DNA from 3 places in the Cellulosimicrobium sp. SH8 genome. Region 1 is predicted to be linked to each of the others. Evidence: predicted binding sites of a transcription regulator. Region 1 holds the regulator's gene; each other region holds the start of a gene.

The links. The regulator HrcA, encoded in region 1, represses chaperone genes, less so after heat shock. The targets are predictions, from matches to a motif close to TTNGCACTCGNNNNNNNCGAGTGCNAA.
Region 2: a site for HrcA is predicted at 1,937-1,963, ahead of NF338_RS19055 (Hsp20/alpha crystallin family protein). Genes of this name have one in related genera too.
Region 3: a site for HrcA is predicted at 3,560-3,586, ahead of groL (chaperonin GroEL). Genes of this name have one in related genera too.

The regions. Positions count from the first base shown of each region.
Region 1 covers NZ_JAMXMH010000006.1:51,471-57,728, forward strand. The annotation lists gene NF338_RS09770 (16S rRNA (uracil(1498)-N(3))-methyltransferase) at 1-559, opposite strand, end outside; gene dnaJ (molecular chaperone DnaJ) at 573-1,694, opposite strand; gene hrcA (heat-inducible transcriptional repressor HrcA) at 1,826-2,842, opposite strand; gene NF338_RS09785 (MFS transporter) at 2,922-4,385, opposite strand; gene NF338_RS09790 (DUF3097 domain-containing protein) at 4,542-5,405, shown strand; gene NF338_RS09795 (hypothetical protein) at 5,514-6,258, opposite strand, start outside.
Region 2 covers NZ_JAMXMH010000014.1:109,462-115,719, reverse strand. The annotation lists gene NF338_RS19065 (class I adenylate-forming enzyme family protein) at 1-998, opposite strand, end outside; gene NF338_RS19060 (biotin transporter BioY) at 1,018-1,698, opposite strand; gene NF338_RS19055 (Hsp20/alpha crystallin family protein) at 2,057-2,545, shown strand; gene NF338_RS19050 (FHA domain-containing protein) at 2,552-3,475, opposite strand; gene NF338_RS19045 (VWA domain-containing protein) at 3,472-4,755, opposite strand; gene NF338_RS19040 (PP2C family serine/threonine-protein phosphatase) at 4,850-6,121, opposite strand; gene NF338_RS19035 (serine/threonine-protein kinase) at 6,118-6,258, opposite strand, start outside.
Region 3 covers NZ_JAMXMH010000011.1:69,955-76,212, reverse strand. The annotation lists gene NF338_RS15735 (urease subunit alpha) at 1-755, opposite strand, end outside; gene ureB (urease subunit beta) at 760-1,218, opposite strand; gene NF338_RS15725 (urease subunit gamma) at 1,269-1,571, opposite strand; gene groL (chaperonin GroEL) at 1,772-3,397, opposite strand; gene NF338_RS15715 (glycoside hydrolase family 15) at 3,690-5,156, shown strand; gene NF338_RS15710 (phytoene desaturase family protein) at 5,181-6,258, opposite strand, start outside.

The sequences.
Region 1 (6,258 bases):
CGAGCGGCGTCGCGGCCTCCTCGTGCAGCACGATCGCCCGCCCGCCGGCCGCGACGGCGTCGGACACCCGCGCGGCGAGGCCACGCGAGTCGACCGCCACCTCGACCTGCGGCAGGCGCGCGCGCCGCGCCTGCTTCGTCGCGGTGCGGACGGTCGCGAGCCAGCGCGCGCGGGACTTCGCCGCGCGCTCGCCGCGCCACACGACGACGGAGCGCTCCGCCTGCCACGGGACCACGACGTCGACCCCGATCTCGGTCGCCGCCTCGATCGCCATCTCGTCGCGGTCACCCTTGGCGAGCGCCTGCACGAGCGTCACGACGACGGCGGGCGCGGGCTCGCGGTCGACCTCCTGGACGAGCAGGGTCACGCGCCCCGCGTCGGCGTGCTCGACGACGCAGAGCAGGCGCAGGCCGGCACCGTCCACGACGTCGACCCGCTCGCCCGCTCCGCGGCGCTGGACGACGCCCGCGTGGCGACCCTCCGCCCCGTCGAGCACGTAGCGGTCGCCGGGCGCGACGCCGTCGAGCCCGGTCTCGGCGAGGAACACCGGAGCACTCATGCGCCCGCCCCGCTCAGCGTCCGGAGAGCTTGTCGCGCAGGCGGGAGAACACGCCCGGGTGCGCGGCGGACAGGCGCGGCTCGGGCCGCTCCTCCCCGCGCATCGCGGCGAGCGAGCGCAGGAGCTGCTCCTGCTCCTCGGTGAGCTCGCGCGGCACCTGCACCTCGATGTGGACGTTGAGGTCGCCGCGGCCGTTGCCGTGCAGGTGCCCCACGCCCAGGTTCTTCAGCGTGACGATCTGGCCCGGCTGCGTGCCCGGGCGCAGGTCGATCTCCTGCGCGCCGTCCAGCGTCTCGAGCTCGAGCACCGTGCCGAGCGCGGCCGCGGTCATGGGCACCTGGAGCGTGCAGTGCAGGTCGTCGCCGCGCCGCACGAACGTGTCGTGGTTGCGCTCGCGGATCTCGACGTAGAGGTCGCCGGCGGGGCCTCCGGCCGGGCCGACCTCACCCTGCGCGGTGAGCTTGATGCGCGTGCCGGTGTCGACGCCCGCGGGGACGTTGACCGTGAGGCTGCGACGGCTGCGCACGCGGCCCTCGCCGGAGCACTCGGCGCACGGCTCGGGGATGACGGTGCCGAAGCCCTGGCACGCGGCGCACGGGGCGCTCGTCATGACCTGGCCGAGGAAAGAGCGCGCGACGCGCTGGACCGTGCCGCGGCCGTGGCAGACGTCGCACGTGCGCGGCGAGGTGCCCGGGCGACAGCACGAGCCCCCGCACGTCCCGCACACGACCGCCGTGTCCACCTGGAGCTCGCGCTGCGCACCGAACGTCGCCTCGGACAGGTCGATGTCGAGCCGTACGAGCGCGTCCTGGCCGCGCCGGGCGCGCGGGATGGGACCCTGCTGCGCCTGCCCGCCGCCGAAGAACGTCTCGAAGATGTCCTGGAAGCCGAACCCGCCGCCCATGGGGCCGGCGCCGCCGCCGGGGGCGCTCGGGTCGACGCCGAGGTCGTACTGCTGGCGCTTCTCCGGGTTGGACAGCACCTCGTACGCGCGCGCCACGTCCTTGAAGCGGTCGCCCGCCTCCTCGCCCGCGACGTCCGGGTGCAGCTCGCGCGCGAGCTTGCGGTACGCCTTCTTGATCTGGTCCTGGCTGGCGTCGCGCGCCACGCCCAGGATCTCGTAGTAGTCGCTCACACGTCACTCTCTGCTGGTGCGGGTCGTGAGGCCGGCACGGGGCCGGTCGTGAAGGGTCTGGGGGGTCGTGAGACCGGCGCGAGGTCGGTCGTCGTGGATGCCCGCCGCGTGCGGGGAGACCGCGGCGAGGCTCACGTGCCGAGCACCCGTGACAGGTAGCGCGCGACCGCGCGCACCGCAGCGATGGTCCCGGGGTAGTCCATGCGGGTCGGCCCGATCGAGCCGACGAGGGCGACCGTGTCACCGTCGTTACCGTAACCGGTCGTCACGACGGAGGTCTCCGCGAGGCCCTCGAGCTGGGTCTCGTGCCCGATTCGCACGCTCACGCCGGACTCGGCCGCCATCTCCGTGAGGAGTCCCAGGAGGACGACCTGCTCCTCGAGCGCCTCGAGGACCGGGCGCAGCGCGTGCTCGAACCGCATGCCCGCCCGGGCCAGGTTCGCCGTCCCCGCGAGCACGATGCGCTCCTCGCTCTCCTCGGCGAGCGTCTGGGCGACGAGGTCGCCCACCGCCCGCACGAGCGGGGCGTCGTCGGGGTGGAAGCTCTCCGTCACCGCGGCGAGACCGGTGGCGAGGTCCGTGAGGCGCTTGCCGGCCGCGGCGGCGTTGAGCCGCGCGCGGACCTCGACGAGGGTGCCCTCGTCCGGCACGCTCGCGACCTCGAGCGTGCGTTGCTCGACGCGCCCGGTGTCGGTGATGATCACGACGAGCAGGCGCGACTCCCCGACCGGCACGAGCTCGAGGTGCCGCAGGCCGGACCGGCTCAGGGACGGGTACTGCACGACCGCGACCTGGCCCGTGAGCTGCGCCAGCAGCCGTCCGGCGCGCGCGATGACGTCGTCGAGGTCCACGCCCTCCGAGAGGAACGTCTCGATCGCGCGCTTCTCCGGCGCGGACAGCGGCTTCACGCCCGACAACCGGTCGACGAACAGCCGGTAGCCCCTGTCCGTCGGGATGCGGCCCGCCGACGTGTGGGGCTGCGCGATGTACCCGGCGTCCTCGAGGGCCGCCATGTCGTTGCGGATCGTCGCGGGCGAGACACCCAGGCCGTGCCGTTCCGTGAGCACGCGCGACCCCACGGGCTCACGCGTGAGGACGTAGTCCTCGACGATCGCCCGCAGCACCTCGAGCCGGCGCTCCTCGCTCAAGTCCACCTCCGTGCGCCGCGCCGTCGACGCCCCGGGCGGGCGCGCGGGCGTCGGCACTCTCGACCTCCGAGTGCCAATCCTACGCGTCCGCGCGGCCCGTCCCGCGGTCCTCCGCTCGTCGCGAACGCAGGTCGCCGATCCCGACGACGAGCGCGAGGGCGACGAGCACGATCGTCACGAGCAGCGCCCTCCCCGTCGCGTGCGCCGCGGTGTCGCCGCCCGCGAGGCCCCCGTAGTACACGGAGAGCACGATCGAGATGCCGACCGCCGACCCGATGCGCTGCCCGAGCTGCAGCATGCTCCCCGCGACGCCCGCGCGGCTCACGGGCACCTCGGACAGCGTGAGGGTCTGGTTCGGGGCGATGACGGTCCCGCTGCCCGCCCCGGCGACCAGCAGGGCTCCCGCGAGCGCCGGCCCGACGGCGGCGGGGTCGTCCCCCAGGAGGCGCACGACGGCGTCGGCCACCACGACCCCGACGAGGACGAGCGCCAGCCCGCCGACGACGAGCTGCCGGCCCCAGCGCGCGACCCAGCGCCCCGAGAACCACGCCGACACCCCCGATGCCACCGCGAACGGCGTCCCGACGAGCCCCGCCTGGAGGGGGGTGTAGCCGAGCTCGTCCTGCAGGTAGAGGGTGACCACCAGGAAGATGCCGGTGAAGCCCGCGAAGTAGGCGAGGCCGAGGAGCGCGCCGTTGCGGAACGACCCGAGCCCGACGACCTGCGGGTCGAGCACCGCCTCGCCGGTGCGCCGCTGGTACCGCCGCTCCCAGACGACGGCCGCGAGCCCCGCCGCGACGGCGACGACCAGCCACCACCAGCGCGAGGCGTCGTCGCCGCGGCCGGTCGTCGTGACGAACGGCATCATGACGCCGAGCGTCGCCGCGCCCAGCAGCGCCAGCCCGACGAGGTCGAGGCGACGCGGGCCCCGCGCCGTGCGTGCGGCGTCGGGCGGGGGCGCGGGCACGAGCCGCCACGCGAACGGCAGCAGGACCGCGACGACCGGGAGGTTCACGAGGAACACCCACCGCCACCCGGACGCAGAACCGGCCGCCGCGATGATGAGGCCGCCGAGCAGCGGGCCGAGCGCCGTCGAGACCCCGATCGTCGCGCCGAACATGCCGAACGCCCGGCCGCGCTCGAACCCGGAGAACTGCTGCTGGATGAGCCCGACGACCTGCGGGTTGAGGACGCCGGCGCTCACGCCCTGCAGCAGGCGCGCGACGGCGAGCCACCCGTCCGTCGGCGCGAGCCCGCACGCGAGGCTCATGAGCGCGAACCCGACCAGACCGGCGATGAACAGGGCACGGCGGGCACCGGCGTCGCCGAGCCGGCCGGCGGGCACGAGCGCGAGCCCGAACGCGAGCGTGTAGCCCGCGACGACGAGCTGGAGCTGCGTCGGCCCCGCGTCGAGCGACGACTCGATCGACGGGAGGGCGACGTTGACGATCGACACGTCGAGCGTCGTGATGAAACCCACCGCGAGGCAGACGGGCAGCACGCGCCAGCGGTTCGGGTCCGGCTCGGCGCGCTGCGGGCTCACCGCTCCGTCGTACCACCCGCCCCCGGTTCCGCGCGCGTCGGGCGCCGCGTGCCGAGACCGGCCCGAGCGTCCGGGATCGACCCTCGGGAGGGTCGATGTCGCGACGCACGGGCCGATCTCGGCGGCGCGCGTCCGGCGCTGACCTAGGGTGACGGCGTGTCCTTCGACCGTTACGGCTCCGACGTCCTCGGCGGCACGCCCGCCCCCGCCCACCACCGCGCCCGACCGGTGTCCCGACCGCAGGCCGCCGAGCGGGGGCTCGTGGTCGAGGAGGTGCAGACGGGGTGGGTCGGCGCCGTCGTCCGCGTCGAGAAGTCGGGCGGGATGCACGTCGTCGTGCTCGAGGACCGCGCGGGCCGGACGCGGACGTTCCCGCTCGGGCCCGGGTTCTGGGTCGACGGCGAGCCGGTCGAGCTCACGGCGCCCGTCACCTCCCGCGCCCCCGCCGCGCCCACGCGGACCGCGTCCGGGTCGCGTGCCGTCGTCGGGCAGCGGGCGCGCGTGGCCCGCGGCAGCCGCATCTGGGTCGAGGGCAAGCACGACGCCGAGCTCGTCGAGAAGGTGTGGGGCGACGACCTGCGGGTCGAGGGCGTCGTCGTCGAGCCCCTGCACGGCGTCGACGACCTCGCGGCGGCGCTCGCGGACTTCGGCCCGACGCCGCAGCGGCGCGTCGGCGTGCTCGTGGACCACCTCGTCCCCGGGAGCAAGGAGCGCCGCATCGCCGACGAGGCGATCCGCCGCTCCCCCGCGGGCACCGTGCTCGTGCTCGGGCACCCGTACGTCGACGTGTGGCAGGCCGTGAAGCCCGCGCGCGTGGGCCTGGACCGCTGGCCCGTGATCGAGCGGGGCACGGAGTGGAAGCGCGGCATCCTGCGCGAGCTCGGCTGGCCCGCGGAGTCCGCCGAGGACGTCGGCCGCGCGTGGCAGCGCATCCTCGGCACGGTGCGCACGTACGCGGACCTCGAGCCGTCCCTGCTCGGTCGCGTCGAGGAGCTCATCGACTTCGTCACGGCGCCCTGAGCGCCGCCCTGCCACGGCCGTCGCGACGCGCGACGGGTCGGTGGACGCACCTCGCCCCGGCACCGACGGGCGGCACCGGGGCGAGGCGACGGACGAGACGATCTGCCGTCAGGCGGCCGGGACGCCCCCGGTGAGGCGGCGGTACGCGAAGCCCACGGCCACGTAGCTCAGCGGGAGCGTGACGAACAGGCCGAGGCCGCACGGGATCGCGCCCAGGATGTTGATGCCGAAGAGCGCGAGCATCAGCAGGAACACCTGGCCGAAGTTCTTGGCGACGAGCGAGAAGCTCGTCCGGATCGCCGTGATCGCGTCGACGCCCTGGTCGAGCGCGGCGTAGTACACGAACGTGGAGAAGAGCAGGACCGCGAGACCGGGCAGGATGCAGAGCACGAGCCCGATCCCGGTGAGGATGCCGACGATCAGCGCCGCGAGCAGCACGTTGACGACGTTGCCGATGCGGAAGAACGCCGCGACGTCGGGGCGCCGACCGTCTACCTCGTCGAGCGCGCCGCGCGTGAAGAACGCCGTGATGAGGTAGCCGATGACGGTGCCCACGATCCCGAGCAGGATGCTCGTGAAGGTGATCCCGCTGACGGCGGCGAAGTTCGTGTCGGTGAAGTCGTACTGGTCCTGGAACTGGTCGAACCCGCCCGTGATCCAGCTCCACGCCACGTTCACCGCGATGAAGATCAGCGCGACGAGGATCCAGGGTCCGAGGTTCGAGGTGACCTTGCGCCAGCCGTAGGAGATCGCCTCACCCACCGCGAACGCCGGCCCGGTGTACCCCGGCTGGGCGCCGTAGGCGCCCTGCGGGTACGTCCCCGGCGGCGGCGGGTAGGCGCCGGACGGGGGC
Region 2 (6,258 bases), on a different contig from region 1:
GTGGCGCGCGCGAGGTAGCCGCGGGACACCCAGGGCGAACGGACCCAGACCTCGCCGACGCTCGCCTGCGGCAGCGGCCGGACCTCGAGGTCGACCCCCGGGAACGCACGCAGCCCCGACCCGTCGGGGTCGTAGGCGACGAACGAGAGCTCGACCGCGCCGTAGTAGGCGAGCACGTCGATGCCGAGCGCCGCCGCGCGCGACCGCGCCCCGGCGGCGAGGGACGCCCCGCCGACGACCGCGTGCCGCAGCCGCGACGGCGCCCCTGCGGCGACGGCGTCGAGCACGTCGTCGAGGACCTGCGGCACGAGGTGCACGACGTCGCTGCTCGCGAGCGCGGAGGTCGTGGCGGCCGGGGTGCGTGTGAGGTAGGCGCACGCACCGACCGCGAGCGTGTGCACGGCCGCGAAGCAGTAGAGCGACGACGCGAGCGGGCCGGGGACGAGCACGGTGTCGGCGGGACGCAGCCTGAGGAGCCGCGTGACGTCGTCGAACGAGCCCGCCCACGACGCGCGCGTGCGCACGACCGCGCGCGGCCGGCCCGTGCTGCCCGAGGAGAACCCCGCCCACGCGAGGTCGTCCGGACCGGGCTCGTGGCCCGTGCCGGGGTCCGCACCCCCCTGCGGCGCGAGCCCCGGCACGAGGTCGGGGAGGGCGCCGGTCCCGCGCGGCAGGGGCACCTCGACGAACGTGCGCGGCGCGAGGGTGCGCAGGACCTCCGCGCGGTGCGCGCGCGGCCACGCCGGGTCGCACACGAGCGGCGTCGCGCCGGCGTGGTCGGCGGCGAGGACCGCCGTGAGCAGGTCCAGCGGGTCGGGCAGGGACACGGCGACGACGTCGCCGGGGCGCGTGCCCGTCGCGCCGAGGTGCGTCGCGCCCGCGCGCACGTCCGCGGCGAGCGCGGCGTAGGTGCGCGACCGCTCGGGGGTGCGCAGGGCGGGACGGCCGCGCACCGCCGGGTCGGCGGCGTGCGTCAGGACCTGGTGGGCGACGGGCACGCGGACACTCTCGCAGGTGTCAGGAGGCGGTGCGGCCGGCGGCCATGGGACGGCCCGCAGAACGGCCCGACCGGCGCGCGGCCGGGTAGGCGCGCACGACGCCCACGGTGATCGCCGCGGCGGCCAGCGCCTTGAGGACGTCGCCCGGGAGGAACGCGAGGGAGAGCTGCGCCGTCGTCGCGAGCGGCACCCCCGTGACGGCCGACTGGACCGGCACGCCGCACGCGTAGACGACCGCGACCCCGCCGACGAGGCACGCGACGAGCACACCGCCGAACGTCACCCGGCGCAGCCGGTCGACGAGCCAGCCCACGACCGCCGCCCCCGCGAGGAACCCGAGCAGGTAGCCCGCGGACGGTCCGACGAACGCCCCGAGGCCGCCGCGCCCGCCCGCGAGCACCGGGAGGCCGGCCGCCGCGAGCGCGAGGAACGTCGCGACCGCGAGCGTGCCGCGCCACGCGCCGAGGATCGTCCCGGCGAGCATGACGCCGAGCGTCTGGAGCGTGATCGGGACCGCGTTCCCGAACAGCGCGATCGACCCCGGCATCCCGAGCGCGGCGATCAGCGCCGCGAAGGTCGCGACGCGCGCGGCGTCGCCCGCGTCGAGCGCGAACGGCCCGCGGCGCCCCGCTCCCGGACCGGTGGTCTGCGTGGCGGGCGCGGGCGTCCCGGGGGTCGCCGTGGTCGGTGCGTCGGTCATGGTGCTCCCTGCGTCGTCGTGACGGATCGGTGCCCGACCCGTCGTGGCCAGGTCCACTCTCCCGGCCCTGCGCGGTGCGCGACGACGGGGTCGCGGACGACGACGGTGTCGCCGCGTGCACGGATCGCACAACGGGTTGGAGGGTTCCACCAACCTGGCTGTCGTCGCGGGATCCGGTCTCGGAGGAAGTCGACAACCGCCCCTCTGCCGCGTGCACCGGGACGGCCCACGGCGGCTCTTGGCACTCTCCGGGGGAGAGTGCTAGAACAGAGGTGTAGCCGCCCGCGAGGTGCCTACCTCGCGGGACCACCGACCGGTCCCGGACGGTCCGGGACCGACCGACGAGGAGGTGAGAGGTGTGGCTGCGATGATCGACCCGTTCACGACCACCTTCGATGCGATGGACCGCCTGGTCGGCCAGCTCGCGTCCGGGGCGCGCGCGACCGCGGCGTCGGCGTCGGGCGGCATGCCGCTCGACCTGTTCCGGGCGGGCGACCACTACGTCCTGACGATGGACCTTCCCGGTGTCGACCCGGGGACGATCGACGTGTCCGTCGAGGACCGCACGCTGACGATCCGCGCCGAGCGCAGCCCGCGGACCGATCCCGACGTCCAGTGGCTCGCGCGCGAGCGGCCCTCGGGGACCTACGCGCGTCAGCTCACGGTGGGGCGCGGGCTCGCGCTCGACCAGATCTCGGCGTCGTACGAGGACGGGGTGCTGTCGCTGACGATCCCCGTGGCCGAGGAGGCCCGGCCGCGCCGGATCGAGGTCGCGCACCGCGCGGGCAGCAGCGGTGCGGCGACCCAGATCACGGCCGAGGCCGAGCCTCGGACGACCGAGGGCTGAGCCGGCTCAGACCTCGCCCGGGAGCGCCTTGCGGACGACGAGCCGCGTCCACGCGCCGAGGTAGACCCGGTCCCCGTCGGACAGCTCGCGTCGCTGCCCGGCGGGGACCGGGTCCGTGGGGAGCGACTCGCCGGCGGGGCTCACGTACGTCCCGTTCGACGACTGCAGGTCCTCGACCCACCACCGCTGACCGTCCGTGCTGAGCTGGCAGTGCCGGCGGGAGACGCCCGTGTCCGCGCCGCAGTCGACCTGCGGGTGGATGCCGCGGGACACCGATGGGCGGCCGACGAGCACGCTGCGCTCGCGCAGCACGACGAGGCCGGGCAGGCCCGCCGAGGGCATCGGGTCCTCGGGCTGCTGCGCCGCGTACCAGTCGGGGTCGATCCAGATCTCCACGACCCACTGGTCCGGCCCCGGGACCGGGGGCGTCGGGAGGTGGGTGCCCGACGTCGCCGGCTCGCCCGGGGCGCCCGCCTCGGGCGGGGCGGCGGGGCTCGGGGCGGGCAGCGGGGGCGGGGTCGACGACGACGGGGACGTCGCGGCGGACCCTGCCGCGGAGGTCGGCAGCGGGGGCGGCGTGGACCCGGAGGGCGTGCCCGGCACCGGGGGTGCGGAGGTCGCGGGCGCGGGCGTCGGGCGCGACGGCGGGTCGAGCGAGAGCGCGGACGGCGGCTCGACCGGGTCGGGCAGGGCGCCCGTGGTGAAGTCGTAGCCGCAGTTCTCGCAGAACAGCGCGCCGCCGGGCGCCGGCGACCCGCAGTTCGGGCACGTCGTCGCGGGCGCGGCCGCCCCGGCGCCGCCCGGCGCGGGCGTCGCACTGCTCGCGACGGGCGCGGACGGGGCCGACGCCGCGCCGATCGGCTCGCCGCACACGTCGCAGTAGTCGGTCGACTCCGACGGGTGCCCGTTGGGGCAGACGACGGCGCTCACCGGCGGACCCGCGTCGTCTTCGTCGAGGCCGTGTCGAGGGCCATCTCGTCGAGGGTCGAGGTGTTCCGCTTGAGGCGCACCGTCCCCTGCTCCTCGTTGTCGATGTCGACGACCTTGCGCAGCCGCGACGTCGCCTCCTCGTTGCCGGTCTGCTGCGCGAGCTGCACGGCGCGCCCGAGCTTCACGGTCGCCGTCGCCTCGTCGCCCGACGCCTTGGCCGCGAGGCCCTCCTGGATCGCCGCGGCGAGCTCGGTCTGGCCCGTGTAGTGCGCGACCTCGGGGTTGATTCGCGTGGTGAGCGACTCGTCGTCGGACCACTTGGCCTTCACCAGTCCGGAGGAGACGACCTCGCCGTTCACCGCGAGCTGGACGCGCGCCGCGAGCTGCTCGGAGCCGACCGGCTTCGACGCGACGCGGACCGCGACGTGGTAGTCGCGCGACTCGTCGCCCCACGAGCCGGTCGGGTAGGCACCCGTGAGCGGGTTCACCTCGGCGCGGCGGTGCGTGAGGTCCTCGACCGTCGGCGCGACCTGCCGCACGAACAGCACCTGCGAGCCCTGCGGGGCCCACACGCGCAGGTCGGCCGAGGCCACCCCGCGGGCCATGGACGCCTGCATGAGCGTCTCGAAGTCGGCCGCTATCTCGTTCGGGTCCGCGATGAGGCCGACCGAGCCGAGCAGCGCGGTCGAGATCTCGCGCAGCTCGTCGACCTGCCAGCGCGAGCCGACGCCGCGCGCGTCGCACTGGAAGTGCCCGGTGACGTCGCGGACGGCGGCGGAGAGGTTCGCGCGCGGCTCCGACTCGTTCTTGCCGTCCGTGAGGAGGATCGCGTGCCGCTGCGCCGCCTGCGGCACCGTCGCGAAGAGCTGGTCCGCGAGGCGCAGCCACGTGCTCATCGCCGTGCCGCCGCCCGGCGTGAGCATGGAGATCGCGCGCTTCGCCTCGGCGCGCGCCCCCGGCTCCATCTGGACCATCGCCATGCGCGCGTTGGGGTAGGGGAAGACGCGGTTGGCGACGTGGCTGCCGCCGACGATCGCGAACCACGTGCCGTCGAGGATCTGGTCCACGGCCACCTGGGCGGCGTGCTTCGCGGCCTCCATGTTCCGGCCCGACATCGACCCGGACGTGTCGACCATGATGATCTCGGCGACCCCGCCCGCGCCGCCGACGCTCCCCGCGCTCCCGGCCCCCGTGCACGTCACGGTGACGATCGCGTGGACGTCCGTGGCGCCCTCGGACAGGAACTCGTTCTGGTAGACCTCGGCGGCGAACTCGGCCATGGGGGCTCCTTCGGTGGTGCGGGTGTTCGTGCAGGCTATCGGGTCGTGGGTGGGTCGTGCGTGGGCGGGGACGCGCCGTGGCGCGCGGCTGGCGTCAGGTCGTGGGGATCGTCGTCTCGAGGTCCGGGTCGAGCTCCGGGGACGCAGGGGCCGACGACCGGTCGAACCGCGCGAGCGTCGCCGTGATGTTGTCCCGGCCGCCCTGGGCGTTCGCCCAGTCCACCAGCGCGCCCGCCACCGACTGCGGGTCGTGCCCGACCCGCTCCTGAGTGGCGTGGAGCAGCGCCCCGAGGTCGGCGGCGGGGGAGCAGTAGTTCCACAGCCCGTCGGAGCACACCAGCACCCAGCCGTCGCGGTCGGGGAACGTCGCGGCCGTCCGGGCGACGGGGTCCGGCGCGTCGGGGCCGAGCCAGCGCGTGATCGCGTGGGCCTGGGGGGAGCTCTCCGCCTGGGCGCGGGGGATGCCCTGCGCCATCATCTCCTGCGCCCAGGAGTCGTCGACGCTGAGCTGGTGCGCCTCGCCCGTGTCCGGGATCCAGTAGGCGCGCGAGTCGCCCACCCAGCCCGTGACGACGAGCGGGCCGTCCACGACCGCCGCGACGAACGTGCACGACGGGGGGTTCTCGCGGTCGGCCATCGCGCCGACGGTCGTCAGGATCGCGTCCTGCGCGGCCCGCGAGGCGTCCGCGACGAGCGCCGACCAGGCGGCGACCCGCGCTGTCGGCTCGCCGACGACGGGGGAGGTGCCCTCCGGGGCGCCCGCGGCGAGCAGGTCGCGCGCCGCCCGCGCGGCCGCGAGGCTCGCGACGTCGGAGTCGGGCGCGGAGGAGACCCCGTCGCACACGACGAGCGCGGCGAACGCGCGGTCCGCGGCCGCGGACGGGCTCGCGGCGAGCGCCATCGCGTCCTCGTTGCGGGAGTGCCGCACGCCGCGGTCGCACACGCCGGCGACCCACGTCGCGGGCCGCTCGGCCCAGTGGTCCCGCTCGGACGCTGCCGGCTCGCCGCACTCGGTGCAGTACCCGTCCTCGGCGACGCGGCCCCCGCACCGCACGCACGGCCGGGTACCGGGGTCCGGCGCGCCGTCGCCCGGAGCCGTCCCGCCGCTCACCGGGTCCGGGTGCGAGCCGTCCGTGGGTGCGGCCGGGCCGTCCGTCGGCGCGAGCCGAGCCGCCCGGGGATCGACCGCCGCGTCGTCGGCCGGGGGGAGCGGGGCGAGCGGCGTGCCGCACGCCTCGCAGAACCGCGCCCCCTCGGGCGACGGTTCGCCGCACGCGGGGCACGCGAGCACCCCGGCCGACGCCGGGAGCGCCTGGTCCGGGACGGCCTGGTCAGGAACGGGTGAGGGGGCGGGAGCGTCGCTCATCGGACCGTCCACCGCCGCACCTCGTTGGCGCGGTCGACGAGCGTGATGCGCTCGTCGCGCGAGTCCGAGAGCGCCGCGAGCTCGCGGTACGCACCCTCGAGCGCGTCGCGCAGCGCGGGCTCGTCGGCGGGGACGCC
Region 3 (6,258 bases), on a different contig from region 1:
GAGTCCGAGTGCAGCGCGACCTGCAGGCCCCAGTCCTCGGCGGCCTGCAGGGCCGCGTCGATCGCGGCCGGCGTCGATCCCCAGTCCTCGTGGACCTTGTAGCCGCCCGCCCCCGCCATGGCCTGCTCACGCAGCCCCTCGGCGCTCACGGTGTTGCCCTTGCCGAGCAGCAGCACGTTCACGGGGAGCCTGTCGAGCGAGCGGTGGATCGCCTCGAGGTGCCACGCGCCCGGCGTGACGGTCGTGGCCTTGGTGCCCTCGCTCGGCCCGGTGCCGCCGCCCGCGACGGTCGTGATGCCCGTCGCGAGCGCCTCGACCACCTGCGACGGCGAGATGAGGTGCACGTGCGAGTCGATGCCGCCCGCGGTGAGGATCTTGCCCTCGCCGCTCACGACGTCCGTGCTCGGCCCGATGTGCAGGTCCGGGTGGACGCCGTCCGCGACGTCGGGGTTGCCCGCGCGGCCGAGCGCGACGATCCGCCCGTCCCGGATCCCGACGTCCGCCTTGACGATCCCCCACCAGTCCAGCACGACGGCGTTCGTGACCACCGTGTCGAGCGCACCCTCGGCGCGGGTCGTCGACCCCTGCGCCATGGACTCGCGGATCGACTTGCCGCCGCCGAAGACCACCTCCTCGCCCCCGAACGTGCGGTCCTCCTCGACCTCGATCCACAGGTCGGTGTCGCCGAGGCGCACCTGGTCGCCCGCCGTCGGCCCGTACAGCGCGACATAACGCTCGCGCGAGATCGCGACCATTGCGTCAGTCCTCCTCAGGAGTGGTCGTGCTCCGCGTGCCGAACCCGGGGTCTCTCCCCACGTCCGCCGGATCCTGGGGAGCGACCCCGGGTTCGGCAGGCTCGGTCGCGCGGTCCAGCGACCCGCCGTCAGGCTTGCCGCGCTGGAGGCCCGGTACGCGGCGTCGGCCCCGGAGGGCGACGGCCTCGACCTCCGCCGACGCGCCCGGCTCGAAGCGGCGCGACGTGCCGGACGGGACGTCGAGCCGGAACCCGTGCGCGGCGGTGCGGTCGAACGCGAGCGCGGCGTTGGCGTCCGGAAGGTGCAGGTGGGAGCCGATCTGGACCGGGCGGTCCCCGGTGTTCGTCACGACCAGCGTCACGCGCTCGTCGTCCGTGCGGTCGGCGTTGAGGACGACGGGCACGTCCTCGGCCCCCCGCTTCAGCCGGACCGCGCCCGGACCGCTCGTGCTGATGCCTGCCATGTGTCGCCTCGCTCTCGCTGAGCCTCGTGCGTGCGCCGGACCGGGCCGGGTCAGGCGATCGGCTGGTGGATGGTGACGAGCTTGCGCCCGTCGGGGAAGGTCGCCTCGACCTGGACGTCGGGCAGCATCTCCGCGACCCCGACCATCACCTCGTCGCGGCCGAGCACCTCGCGGCCGGAGACCATGAGCTCCTCGACGCTCGCTCCCTCTCGTGCCCGCTCGATCACCCACGTGGTGAGCAGGGCGACCGTCTCGGGGTAGTTGAGCAGCACGCCGCGCGCGCGCCGGTCGCGCGCGACCATGCCCGCGACGGCGAGCAGCAGCTTCTCGGTGTCCGCGGGCGTCAGGTGCATGGCGGCGATCCTGCCGCGTGTTCGTTTCCGGCGTGTATACACCGCGTTATACGTCCGTGTACCGCGACGATCCCCGGGCGCGACGTCCGTCAGGACCACCGACCGCGGGCACGACGAAGGCCGCCGACCGGGCGAACCCGGCCGACGGCCTTCGATGTCCTGCGACCTCCCGGCCAGGCCGGGAGAGGGTCAGGCGTGGATCAGAAGTCCATGCCGCCCATGCCACCGTCGCCACCCGGCACGGCCGGGGTCTTCTCCGGCTTGTCGGCGACGACGGCCTCGGTCGTGAGGAAGAGCGCCGCGATGGAGGCGGCGTTCTGCAGCGCGGAGCGCGTGACCTTGACCGGGTCGTTCACGCCGGCGGCGAGGAGGTCCTCGTACACACCGGTCGCGGCGTTGAGGCCCTGGCCGGACGGGAGGTTGCGCACCTTCTCCGCCACGACGCCGCCCTCGAGGCCCGCGTTGACCGCGATCTGCTTGAGCGGGGCGTCGATCGCGGCGCGCACGATCTGCGCACCGGTCGCCTCGTCGCCCTCGAGCTCGAGCTTCTCGAACGCCACGGCACCGGCCTGGATGAGCGCGACGCCACCACCGGCGACGATGCCCTCCTCGACGGCCGCCTTCGCGTTGCGCACGGCGTCCTCGATGCGGTGCTTACGCTCCTTGAGCTCGACCTCCGTCGCGGCACCCGCCTTGATGACGGCGACGCCGCCGGCGAGCTTCGCGAGGCGCTCCTGGAGCTTCTCGCGGTCGTAGTCGGAGTCCGACTTCTCGATCTCGCCACGGATCTGGTTGACGCGACCCTGGATCAGGTCGGCGTCGCCCGCACCCTCGACGATCGTGGTCTCGTCCTTGGTGACGACGACCTTGCGCGCCTGGCCGAGCAGGTCCAGCGTCGCTTTCTCGAGCTTGAGGCCCACCGTCTCGGTGATGACCTGGCCGCCGGTGAGGATCGCGATGTCCTGGAGCATGGCCTTGCGACGGTCGCCGAAGCCCGGGGCCTTGACGGCGACGGACTTGAACGTGCCACGGATCTTGTTGAGCACCAGGGTCGCGAGCGCCTCGCCCTCGACGTCCTCGGCGATGATGAGGAGCGAGCGGCCGGCCTTCATGACCTGGTCGAGGACCGGGAGCAGGTCCTTCACGTTCGCGATCTTGGACTCGACGATGAGGACGTACGGGTCCTCGAGCACGGCCTCCTGGCGCTCCGGGTCCGTCTCGAAGTAGCGCGCGAGGAAGCCCTTGTCGAAGCGCATGCCCTCGGTGAGCTCGAGCTCGAGGCCGAACGTGTTCGACTCCTCGACCGTGATCACGCCCTCCTTGCCCACCTTGTCGAGGGCCTCGGCGATGAGCTCGCCGATCGCGGGGTCGCCGGCGGAGATGGCGGCCGTGGCGGCGATCTCCTCCTTGGTCTCGATCTCCTTGGCGGCGTTGAGCAGCTGCTCGGTCACCGCGTCGACGGCCTTCTCGATGCCGCGCTTGACGGCGATCGGGTTGGCGCCGGCCGCGACGACGCGCAGGCCCTCGCGCACGAGCGCTTGGGCGAGCACGGTCGCGGTGGTGGTGCCGTCACCCGCGACGTCGTCGGTCTTCTTGGCGACCTCCTTGACGAGCTCGGCACCGATCTTCTCGTACGGGTCCTCGAGCTCGATCTCCTTGGCGATGGAGACGCCGTCGTTGGTGATGGTCGGCGCGCCCCACTTCTTGTCGAGCACGACGTTGCGGCCCTTGGGGCCGAGGGTGACCTTGACGGTGTCGGCGAGGATGTTGAGCCCTCGCTCCATGCTCCGACGAGCCTCCTCGTCGAAGGCGATGATCTTGGCCATGGGGAATGATCCTCCGCTGGTGGCGTATGGCGGTCGGCCGGCGCCCGCGACGGACGGCCCGCGACGGGCGGCGTTCATGTCACGCCGCCGGGGCGGGCCTCACCTGTCGACCTGGTGGGTTGCGCCGCACCCGCGGTGAGCGGCTGCCTGCGCTGGTCACTTCTGTCACTCTCATGACGAGAGTGCTAACGCCATTATTGGCACTCGCAGGGTGCGAGTGCAAGACAGCCCGTCGCGGCCCTGCCCCGTATCGCGACGGGCGAAACCCGCTGTGCCGCGCCGTCCCCTTAGGATGCGCGGTGTGATCCGCGCAACACCGTCGTGGCGCCTCGCAGCAGCCCTGGCCGGCTTCGTGCTGGTCCCTGCCCTCGGCCTCACCGCCGCGACCGCCGTCGCCGCCCCCACGGGCGAGCACATCGACCTGTACCAGGACGGCGTCGCCGTCTCGACCGGGCCCGACGGCGGCACCGCGCTCCTGCGCCTCGCCCCCGGGGCCGCGGCGACGTACCTCCCCGGCAGCCGCGTGCTCGACCCCGCGGCGCTCGACCCGGCCGCGCTCGCCGACGGCGTCGACCCCGCGGACGGCGAGGCGGACCGGCTCGCCCAGGTCGCCGGTGCCCGGCTCGACGCGTCGGCGCTCCTGGACCCCGGGCGGGCGCAGGACGCCGCCGCCGCGTCGCGCGCGTGGCTCGCGTCCGGAGTGGTCCCTGGCGCGGACGGGCCGTTCGCCGCGCTCGGCGAGGCCGCGCTCCTCGACCTGCGCGCCCTCACCCTCGACGACGGCGCCGCGCTCGCCGCCGCGTCCCCCAAGTGGCGCTACGTGTGGCCCCGCGACGCGTCGTTCGCCGCCGCGGCGTTCGCGCGCACCGGGCACGTCGACGACGCGCGGGACGTCCTCGGCTTCCTCGCCCGCGTCCAGGAGGACGACGGGTCGTTCCACGCGCGCTACCTGCCCGACGGCTCGGGCGTCCCCGACGACCGCGGCCTCCAGTCCGACGGCGTCGGCTGGGTCCTGTGGGCGACCGACGTCGTGCTCGAGGAGACGCCCGCCACCGAGCGGCGCGAGGTCGCCGCGGAGCTGCGGCCCCTCGTCGACGCCGCGACCGACCACGCGCTCTCGCTCGTCGACGGCGAGGACCCGCTGCCCCCGCCGTCGAGCGACTACTGGGAGGTCGAGCCGACGGCCCTCACCCTCGGCACCGCCGGTCCCCTGCTCGCCGGGCTCGAGGCCGCGGCCGACGTCTACTCCGCGGCGGGCGAGAACGACCGCGCCACCGACGCGACGGTGGCCGCCGCACGGCTGCGCATGGCCGTCGAGCGGTCGTTCGGGTCGCAGGGCTACCCGCGCCACGTGACCGGCGGCGCGCGCGACGCGTCGACCGCGTTCGTCCTGCCCCCGTTCCAGCCCGAGCCGCTCGCGGGAGCGGACGTCGCGTGGCGCGCGTCCGTCACCGAGATGCTGCGCCCCGCCGGAGGGCTCGCGCCCGGGGCGGGCTGGCGCGAGGACGGCATCTCCTGGACGCCGCAGACGACGCTCTACGCGCTCACCGCGGCGTCGTCGTCGGACCCGGAGGACCGGGCCGACGCCCAGGAGTGGCTCCGCTGGGTCGACGACCACCGCACCGCGTCCGGCGCGATCCCGGAGAAGGTCCTCGCGGACGGCTCCCCGGCGGCCGTCGCGCCGCTGTCCTGGAGCTCGGCCCTCGTCGTCCTCGCTCTCGTGGAGCTCGACACGACCACCGCCGACCCGGCGAGGTAAAGGCGTGGTCGCGGACCGCGCGCGCTACCTGGAGCCCATGTCCGACGTCGGCGCCAGGTCCGGCTCGACGCGCACGTCGAACTCCCGGCGCAGCACGCGCCGCGCGGCGTTCCAGCCGCCGAGCCCGTGCACGCCCGGCCCGGGCGGCGTGGACGCCGAGCACAGGTAGACGCCCTCCAGCCCGACGGCGTACGGGTCGAGCCGAGGCGTCGGCCGCGCGACCATCTGCCACATGCTGACGGCGCCGCCCGCGATGTCCCCGCCCACGTAGCTCTCGTCGTGCGCGGCCATCTCCGCGGCGGGGACGCAGCGGGACGCGACGACGAGGTCCCGGACCCCCGGCGCGAACCGTTCGAGCTGACCGAGGACGTCCTCGGTCACGTCGCGCATCGAGCCGGCGGGCACGTGCGCGTACGTCCACAGCGGCCGCAGGCCGCCCACGGCACGCCCCGGGTCGACGACGGTCGGGTCGCTCGCGAGGACCATCGGCCGCACCGCGTGCCGACCGGCCGCGACGTCCGCCTCCGCGCGCGCCATCTCGGCGCGCGTGCCGCCGACGTGCACCGTCCCGGCCCGACCCACCTCGGGGTCCGCCCACGGGACCGGCCCGGAGAGGACGAGGTCGACCTTCGCGGCCGCGTCGCCGTGCCGGAACCGCCGCAGGGCCCACTCCGCCCGGGGCGACAGTCGGTCGCCGAACACGTCGGCGACGACACCGGGCGCGGTGTCGAAGACGTACGCCCGCGCTCGCGGCAGGTCGGCGAGCGCACCGACCCGGTGGCCGGTCACGACCTCGCCGCCGTGCGCGCGCAGGTCGTCCAGGAGTGCCGCGACGATCGCGCCCGACCCGCCCCGCGGCAGCGGCCAGCCGCCCGGCGCGTGGCCGAGCGAGGCGAGCAGGAGCGCCGTCCCCGCGGCAGCCAGAGACGGCAGACGAGAGATCGCGTGCGCCGCGACGCCCGTGAGCAGCGCCCCCGCCTCCTCGGTCCGGAAGCGCCGGCCCCAGGCCGCGCTCCCCTGCTCGAGGACGGCGGCGCCGAACCGCGCGGCGACAGCGGCACCGCCGGGCGTCAGCGTGCGCCCGGGGACCGAGCGCTTGTCC